2 regions of the Arthrobacter sp. BI5 genome follow, and region 2 is predicted to be linked to the other one. Evidence: riboswitches for the same ligand, from Rfam matches in the RefSeq annotation. Region 2 holds a riboswitch; the other holds the start of a gene.
The links. Region 2 has a riboswitch for cyclic di-AMP ahead of AC1MED_RS03285 (aggregation-promoting factor C-terminal-like domain-containing protein). Riboswitches for the same ligand answer to the same signal wherever they lie in the genome.

Region 1: linked by a shared signal. The riboswitch ahead of AC1MED_RS04175 (NlpC/P60 family protein) and the one ahead of AC1MED_RS03285 (aggregation-promoting factor C-terminal-like domain-containing protein) in region 2 are both predicted to bind cyclic di-AMP.

Annotation. Positions count from the first base shown of each region.
Region 1 is NZ_CM155264.1:878,729-883,132, forward strand. It holds gene AC1MED_RS04165 (iron-dependent transcriptional repressor DtxR) at 326-1,018, shown strand; cyclic di-AMP (ydaO/yuaA leader) riboswitch at 1,170-1,383, shown strand; gene AC1MED_RS04170 (M23 family metallopeptidase) at 1,388-2,206, shown strand; cyclic di-AMP (ydaO/yuaA leader) riboswitch at 2,354-2,512, shown strand; gene AC1MED_RS04175 (NlpC/P60 family protein) at 2,777-3,553, shown strand; gene AC1MED_RS04180 (HNH endonuclease) at 3,790-4,290, shown strand; gene mobA (molybdenum cofactor guanylyltransferase) at 4,345-4,404, shown strand, end outside.
Region 2 is NZ_CM155264.1:682,420-686,823, forward strand. It holds gene AC1MED_RS03270 (phosphatase PAP2 family protein) at 1-597, shown strand, start outside; gene upp (uracil phosphoribosyltransferase) at 610-1,245, shown strand; gene AC1MED_RS03280 (glyoxalase superfamily protein) at 1,338-1,715, shown strand; gene AC1MED_RS03285 (aggregation-promoting factor C-terminal-like domain-containing protein) at 1,831-2,583, opposite strand; cyclic di-AMP (ydaO/yuaA leader) riboswitch at 2,582-2,764, opposite strand; gene AC1MED_RS03290 (glycosyltransferase family 39 protein) at 3,063-4,404, opposite strand, start outside.

The DNA of each region.
Region 1 (4,404 bases), 200 kb from region 2:
GCTCCAATTGTCGGCTGGGTGCGTGGCGTGGCTCGGACGGGTCCCGCACCGGATTCGGCTGGGCCCGCTCTATATTCTGCCCGACGGCCACGGCCGGGCGGGAAAACCGTCCGTCATAGTCCGGTCATTGAGGCGGACGCCGCCGCGCCGGACGCGCATCCGGTTCCGGCTCCGGGAGCGGGTCCGCGGAGCTGCGGACAGATTATCCGGAGTAATTCAAAATAGGCTAGGCTGTGCGGTGACGTACGGCGGATCTCGCCGGGGCGCATCCTGCACGCTGTACGGTGGGAATGACGCAAGGACGGCGCTCGAGGAGCTGAGCTGAATGACGGATCTGATCGATACCACCGAGATGTATCTTCGGACCATCCTGGAACTTGAAGAAGAGAACATCGTCGCCCTCCGCGCCCGCATCGCCGAACGGCTCCGCCATTCCGGCCCCACCGTTTCCCAGACCGTCGGACGGATGGAACGGGACGGACTCGTGGTTGTTTCCGGGGACCGGCACCTCGAACTGACCGACACGGGCCGGAAACGTGCCATCGAGGTCATGCGCAAGCACCGCCTGGCCGAGCGGCTGCTCGCCGACGTGATCGGACTCGACTGGGCGTACGTCCACGAGGAAGCGTGCCGGTGGGAGCACGTGATGAGCGAACGGGTCGAACGCCGCATCTTCGAAATGCTGGACCATCCGACTGTGTCTCCCTACGGGAACCCGATCCCCGGCCTCGCCGAACTCGGCGGGCTCCCGATGGCGGAACGCGGCGGGGTGGTCAACCTGCTCGAGGCGATGGCCGGCTACGGCGCGGATTCCAGGATCACCGTGAACCGGCTCGCCGAGCCGATCCAGGTGGAGCCGGAGCTGCTGGTCCAGTTGGACGAGGGCGGAATCCGTCCCGGAGCCAGGGTGTCCCTGGAGCGTGTGGGGGAGTACATCTCGGTGCGGGTGCCGGACATTGAAGGTGCGCTCGAACTGCCGCCCGAGGTCGCCGCCCACGTCTTCGTTACGCTCGGGTAACTCCGGTCACCGCTGCGTCCGCGGAGCCGCCGCGAAGTTATGCACATGCGAGATAACGGAATTATTACTGCTTGCCTTAATCCCCTATAGTTGATGACTAGCACCGATACTAAAGCGTTATCTGATCCGAAGCCGAGCTCTGCCAGCGGATCAGCACAGCGAGTCACCTTCTGGCAGAGGCGGGGGAACCACAACCGGCTGCTGATTCAGCAGCCTTGGGGTGAAGTCCGCTAGCGGCAAGCAAACACTATGAGGGATCCGCTGAGGGTGCCCTTGTGTCTGGATGCTTGCACCGGCGGACCGGGTCTTTGATCTCTCTGACCCGAATCCGACAGCTAACTTCGCAGGCTATCCAGAGAGGAACCCTTCTTGACCACCCAGACCGTCAGGGGCCGCCGTCGTGCGACCGGTCCCGCTCCGGAGCCGCGCCCGGCCGCCGTCGTTCTCACCGAGCGCCCGCGCGATGCGCACCGCGACGAGCGCCGCGGGCGGCGCAGCGCGTTCCGCCAGGTAACCGACTTCGCCGCCGTCAGCGGTGTGGGTCAGAAGGCCGGCATCGCCCTCGCGGCCACCGGGCTGGTCCTCACCGTCGCCGTTCCGGCCACCGGCCCCGTGATGGCCACCGAGGCCGCCAGGACCGGCTCGGTTTCCGCCGCGGCGCAGCCCGAGGTCAAGGCAGCGGCCGCCGAAATCAACTTCAACCGCACGGCGGTCACCACCAAGGGCGACCCGGACAGCAAGCTCAAGCAGCTGCTGAGCGCCCAGTCCGTCGGCACCATCACCCGGGCGGCGTCGGCCGGCAGCCTCGGCGCCCCGCTGGACGCCATGGTCACCGCGTCGCCGTTCGGCTACCGGGTCAGCCCCATCACGGGCGCCGTGGGCGAATTCCACCGCGGGCAGGACTATGCCGCGCAGTGCGGCACCGCCGTTCACGCCGCCGCGAGCGGCACCGTGACTTTTTCCGGCTGGCACCCCTACGGGGGCGGCAACCGGGTCGTGATCGACCATGGCAACGGCCTGGAGACCACGTACAACCACTTGTCGTCCTCCAACGTCCACGTGGGCCAGCAGGTCTCGCGCGGCGATGTGGTGGCGATGAGCGGAACCACCGGCGCCTCCACCGGCTGCCACCTCCACTTCGAGGTGATGGTCAACGGGGAAGTCGTTGATCCGCTGGGCTGGCTCTAAGCCGACCCGAGGGACGACTCGCATTTCTGTGACACGCCGTGATCTGAATGTGACATTGAGTCCCAACTGTTGTACCGTATGAAGCACGCCAACTTCTCCGAAGTTGGCGCTCTTGAGTGGATTGCCTAACTCTGCCACCGCTCAAGGTCCGTTCGCATGACATCGTCTGGCAGGGGCGGGGGAACCAATTTTGGTCTTCGCAAGAAGACCTTGGGGTTAAGTCGCAAAGCTTCCCAGGAAGCGGCGCGGCCGGGTGACTCCCATCCGAATCCGACAGCTCACCTCGTAGGCATTGGGAGAGGCTACTTTCGTGTCTTCACGCCACAATGCTGCGCGTTTTCGCGCTGGCGAGGCTCAGTTGAGCCCGCTAAATTCCACGCTCTGCGCTGCCCTTGCCGGCGCCCGGGCTGGATCACGCAACGCAGTTCCCGCTTTTGGCGCGTCTTCGCAGTACACCCTTCGCTAAGAAACCCGTTTCGGGGCGATCCGGCGTACCCCCAAGATGCCGGAGCGTCCTCAGTCCCGCCTGCATGCAGCGCGGACACTTAGGATCACGAAAGAGAGAACTAAATGACTACTCGTGCAAACATTGCACGCCACCGCGCGGAGGTCACCAAGACCAACTCGCTGGCTGTCATTGCTAAGGCCGTCGGCGACAACGCCGGTGGTATGGGTCGCCAGGCCGCGGTTATCGCTGCAGCCTCCGGCCTGGTTCTGACCAGCGGTATCGCAGCCAACGCTGCCGAGACCAACGTTCAGCGCGAATCGACGTCCGCTTCCGCCATGGAAGTACAGTCCAACGCTCCGGCCACGATTTCCGCGGCCTCCACCATCGCGATCTCCTACGAGAAGCCCGCGGTCAAGACCGCGCCGGGCCCCGTCGTCGAGGCTCCCAAGCCCGTCGTACAGGTCCAGGAAGCCAGCACCGACGCAACCGCGCCGGCAGCGGGCTCCACCGCCACCACCGGCACCGCGACCACCGCCTCCGCGGCCACCAAGGCTCCGGCCGCCGTCAGCGGCATGGGCGCTTCGATCGCCGCCGCTGCGTACGCCCAGATCGGCGTCTCGCAGGACTGCACCATGCTGGCTACCAACGCGCTGGCCGCCGTCGGCGTCAACTACCATGGCTGGCCGGCAGGTTACCTGTCCCTGGGCCGCACCGTGAGTGCTGCCGAGGCACAGCCGGGCGACCTCGCCTACTACCAGAACGGTGGCATGGGCATGGCCCACATCGCCGTTTACGTCGGCAACGGCATGGCCGTCCACGGCGGCTGGAACGGTGGAACCACCGCGCTGTACAGCGTCAACGTCGGCTCCGGCCCGGTCTTCATCCGCGTCGGCGGCTAGGACCCAGCCCCGGGCGTCAGCCCGAAGCGTCGTGACAGGACCCCTGCCCCTGCGGCAGGGGTCCTTTCCGTTAAGCCGCAGGCCGCCGCGTTGCGGCGCGGGGAGACGCGGCACAGAAAAATTCGGCAATCCGGGCCTTGGGTGTTTACTCTTGTGGTGTCGATCCATAGCCCGACCATGCACAGGGCAGCCGGCCCTAGTGCCCCTGGCGGGTGCGGCCGTGAAGAGGTATGCGGATGCGCACTCTCGTTCTGAATGCTGGATATGAACCGCTGGCGGTAGTCACCTTCCGTCGGGCGCTGGTCCTTGTATTGACCGGAAAGGCCAGCGTGGTGGCCGAAGGGGACGACCCGGTGGTGGGCCCGCAGGACATCCTCGGCCGCCCGTCGGTGATCCTGCTGAACCGCTACATCCGGCCGCGCTACAACACCCTGACGGCTGTCAGCCGCAGGGGAGTGCTCCGCCGCGACAGCCACCGCTGCGCCTACTGCGGCAAGGCTGCCCACACCATTGACCATGTACAGCCCAAATCGCGCGGCGGCGCGGACTCGTGGGAGAACCTTGTGGCCGCGTGCCTGCGCTGCAACAACGCCAAGGGAGACCACACCCCGGCGGAGATGGGCTGGAAGCTCGGTTTCGTTCCCGGGCCGCCCAAGGGCACCATCTGGCAGATCAAGGAACTGGAGAAGCCGACCCCGGCCTGGGACCCGTTCCTGCTCCCCGAAAAGGCGCACTGAGCCCCTGCCCTGACGGCGACGGCCGCCGCGGCCCGATGCGGCTAGGCTGGTCTGGTGGAATTCGACGCCGTTATCCTCGCCGGGGGCCGGTCCTCCCGCCTCGGTGGCGTGCCC
Region 2 (4,404 bases):
ATTGGCGGCGGGATCGGCATGCCGATCCTGGCCAGCATCCTGACGGCATGGCTGATCTGGGTCTCCCGGACCTGGCGGCCGCTGATCCTGATCGGGGGCGCCGCCGCCGCTTCCATCACCGCGACCACCGTCGGCAAGAAGCTGATCGGCCGGACCCGCCCCGACCACGCCGACGCGGTGCCGCCCTACGAGGATTCGCCGTCGTTCCCCAGCGGCCACACGCTGAACACCACGGTGGTGATCGGGCTGGTGGTCTACCTTGCCTGCCTGCAGGTGCAGCGAACCGTGGCCCGCGTGGCTTTCATCACGGCCGGCGCGGTGTTCATCTTCCTGATGGGCATGAGCCGCGTCTTTCTGGGCCACCACTGGATGACCGATGTGATCTTCGGCTGGGCGCTGGGACTGGGCTGGGTGGGGATCGTGATCCTGGCCCACCGGCTGTTCCATGTGCTGCGGCACCGGGAGCACACCGGCCCCGCGCCGACGTTCGACAACGAGGCGCACCTGCGCGACCCCGCCCCGGACGACGCCGCCGCTGGTGCCGCCGCCGACGCCGATACCCCCGGCTCCGGGGGACGGTCCTCAGCGTCCGGGTGATAGTTTTGACCCATGCGCACTCTCGTTGTGGACCACCCGCTGGTCGCCCATAAGCTCACCGTTCTGCGGGACAAGAACACCCCGTCCCCGGTCTTCCGCCAGCTGACCGAGGAGCTCGTCACGCTCCTCGCCTATGAGGCTACGCGGGACGTCCGCACCGAACCGGTGACCATCGAGACGCCGGTCAGCACCACCATCGGCACCGCGTTCACCAAGCCCACCCCGCTGGTGGTCCCGATCCTGCGCGCCGGGCTCGGCATGCTGGAAGGCATGACCAAGCTGGTCCCCACCGCCGAGGTGGGCTTCCTGGGCATGGCCCGCGACGAAGAGACGCTGGACATCATCACCTACGCCGAGCGCCTGCCCGAGGACCTGACGGACCGCCAGATCTTCGTCCTGGACCCCATGCTGGCCACCGGCGGCACGCTCCGCGAGGCGATCAAGTTCCTCTTCAAGCGCGGCGCCTCGGACGTCACCTGCATCTGCCTGCTGGCCGCCCCGGAGGGCCTGGCCAAGCTGGAAGAAGAGCTCTCGGACGCCAACGTGACCATTGTCCTGGCCTCCATCGACGAAAAGCTGAACGAGAAGTCCTACATTGTGCCCGGCCTGGGCGACGCCGGAGACCGCCTGTACGGCATCGCGGTCTAGCAACCGGGGTTCAGTGCCGCCCCTCGAGGTGCGGTTAACAGGTCCTGCGGTCAAGGGTTCCGGCGGCACGCGTCCGGGACTAGCCTGTGCCCATGGACTGGAAACTTGAACTGGTGTTTGTCCCCGTCTCGGATGTGGACCGGGCCAAGGACTTCTATGTGAACAAGGTCGGTTTCAACGCCGACTACGACGAACGCCCCGCGGAGAACATCCGCTTCGTCCAGCTGACGCCGCCGGGTTCCGGTTGCTCTATCGCGATCGGCGAGGGCCTCAACGATGCCCCGCCCGGCACCGCCCCCAGCCTGCAATTGGTGGTCAACGACATCCAGGCGGCGCACCGGCAGCTCAAGGACAACGGTGTCGACGTCAGCGACATCGACGTTCAGGACTGGGGGCATTTCGTCTACTTCGCCGATCCGGATGGCAACAAATGGGCGGTGCAATACATCCCCAGCCGTTCAGGCGGCTAGCCGTCCACTGGCCCCGTATTCCGCGGGCCGCGCGGCGGCAGGCGCACGTGAGGCCCCGGATCCTGTGGATCCGGGGCCTCCTCCAGCCGGGCGCAAGGCCCGCGGTGCGTGTGGCTTAGTACCAGTTGTTCGCGTAGTGGAAGTTCAGGGCGCCGCACGGCGAACCGTAGCGGTCCTGCACGTACTGCAGGCCCCAGTTGATCTGGGTCCGGTAGTTGGTCCGGTAATCTGCGCCGGCGCTGGCCATCTTCTCGGCCGGCAGGGACTGCACCACGCCGTAGGCGCCGCTGCTGGGGTTCGTGGCCGTGGTCTTCCAGTCGGATTCCTTGGTCCACAGCTTCAGCAGGCACTGCATCTCGCTCGCTGCCCAGCCGTGCGCGGGCAGCTGGGCGGCGGCATAGGCCTGCGCGCCGGCGGGATCGTCGACGGCCACCGGCTTCGCCGGAGCGGGCGCCGGGGCTTTTACGGGCTTGGCCTTCGCTGCCGGGGCCTTGGCAGCTGGTTTGGCCGGGGCTTTCGCCTTGGCGGGCGCGACCTTGGCCGCCTGGGCCTCCACGTTCGCGGCGGCGGGGGATGCAGGAGCGTTACTGCCGACGCGTTCAAAGTCCAGGGTCTGCAGGGACGCTGCCGTGTCCTTGGCCGCGTCGGCGGTGTGCGCGGCCGTGCCGGACGCCTGGCCCGCCGCGCCTGCCCCCAGCAGGACCGCAAAAGCGGACACTACGACGGCGGCGCGTTTGCCGTTGGTCCTGAGCCCGGCGCGGGACAGGGCCGAAACGCGCTTCGCCGGCTCGGCGCGGTGGCGCGCGCTCTCGGCGTCGGACGTGCGTTTAGCGCCTTCTGGGCGTGCGGGTACCTTGAATTCAGTCATGTTCGCCTCTCAACGCCTACGGAGTTAGCTGTCGGGTTCGGATGCGAAATCCGGCCGCACGGAATCTCGACGTGGCGGCTTAACCCCAAGGGTGCATGGATGCAGAATGCCCGGGAACTCTGGGTTCCCCGTCTCTGCCTGGTCCATGGGAATCCGGGAAGCGGCAGAGTTTGGCGTCAGCCCGGATATGCGGCTAGATCGATGACCGCACCCTAAAACGGTACCGGACTTCCACTCAGATGTCACATTTAGGTAACGGCACATGGCTGCCGCGGAGTGGCGTCTTGCTTTCAGGTCCGCGGCGGGCAGGCCCGTTTCGACGGTTCCCTGCCCACCAGCTGATGGGAAGCATCGGGTGCGCGGGGAACCGTCGAAACGGCGGGGCTAACGCGTGCGCCGCCCAGCGGCCTGCCTAGTCCGCGAGCGGGGACGGTGCGGCGTCGGTCCGGTGCGGAGGTTCAGGGTGTCCTTCACGGCGGCTAGGCCCCCAGCTTGTAGACGGTGGTGTTGCCGACGGTCTGCGCCTGATAGTTGGCCGCGACCCAGTTGGCGACCTCGGAGTTGCCGCCGCGGCCCCCGCCCATTCCGCCCATACCGCCGGAGATGAAGTAGCCGATTTCGCCGCGGCCCACCATCGCCTGGAACTGCGCGAGCGTGGGGTAGGGGTCACCGCCGTTCCAGCCGCCCAGCGCGATCACGCTGGTGCCGGTGGCGAGTTCCAGGCTGGCGGCCTGGGTGGCGCCGGAGACAATCGCGGACCACTTGGCGCCGGAGGACTTCAGCAGGGCGGTCAGCTCCGCCGAAGACGTTTCCCCGCCGGGTCCGCCGGGGGCGTCGGCGCCCGCACCGCTGGTGCCGGCGCTTCCGCCGTCGCCCTCCGGCCTGCCGGCCGCCCCGAAGCCGCCGCCCATCGCGGAGGCGGTGGGCCCCGACGTCGGGATCGACCCGGAGTGCGGCTGGGCCGCCGTCGCCAGCGTCCAGGCCGTGGTGCCCAGGCCGCCCGCCAGCAGTGAGAGGACCACGACGCCGGCCGTGGCAGCCTTGCGGAACCGGGCCGGGAGCGCCGCCAGGCTGTCCACCCGGAGCAGCAGCGCCGCGGCGGCCAGGACGCCCAGGACCACGGCGATCACCCGGAGCCCTGGCAGCCAGGCGGGGTCGCGGCCAAGGAGCACGGCGGACCACGCCGAGGTGGCCAGCACCGTCACGGCCAGCACCATCCGCGCCGGCCAGTAGGAACGGCCCCGCCACAGTTCCACGGAACCGATGCCAACCAACGCCGCGATGGCCGGTGCCAGCGCCACGGCATAGTACGGGTGCACGGTGCCGCTCATGAAGCTGAAGATGCCGGCAGTGACCAGCAGCCAGCCGCCCCAGAGCAACAGCGCCGCGCGGGTGGCCGAGGTCCGGGCCTGGCGGCGGGTGAACCACAACCCGGCGGCCAGCAGGATCAGGGCCGCGGGCAGCAGCCAGGACACCTCGCCGCCGAAGCTGGCGCCGAACATCCGGGTGATCCCGGCCGCGCCGCCGAAGCCCACGTTGCCGCTGCCGCCCGGCCCGCCGGCGTTACCACCCAAGCCGCCGCCGGGCATCCCGCCGCCGGATCCGGTGATCCGGCCCAGCCCGTTATAGCCGAACGTGAGTTCCAGGAAACTGTTGGTCTCCGATCCCGCCATATAGGGCCGGGTGGAGGCGGGCGTCAGCTGGAACAGTGCAAGGTAGCTTCCGGCCACGACGGCGATCCCCGCCGCGGCGGCGAGCAGGTGCAGGAGCCGCCGGCCCAGGGTGGCGGGCGCCGCCCACAGGTAGGCCAGGGTCAGTCCG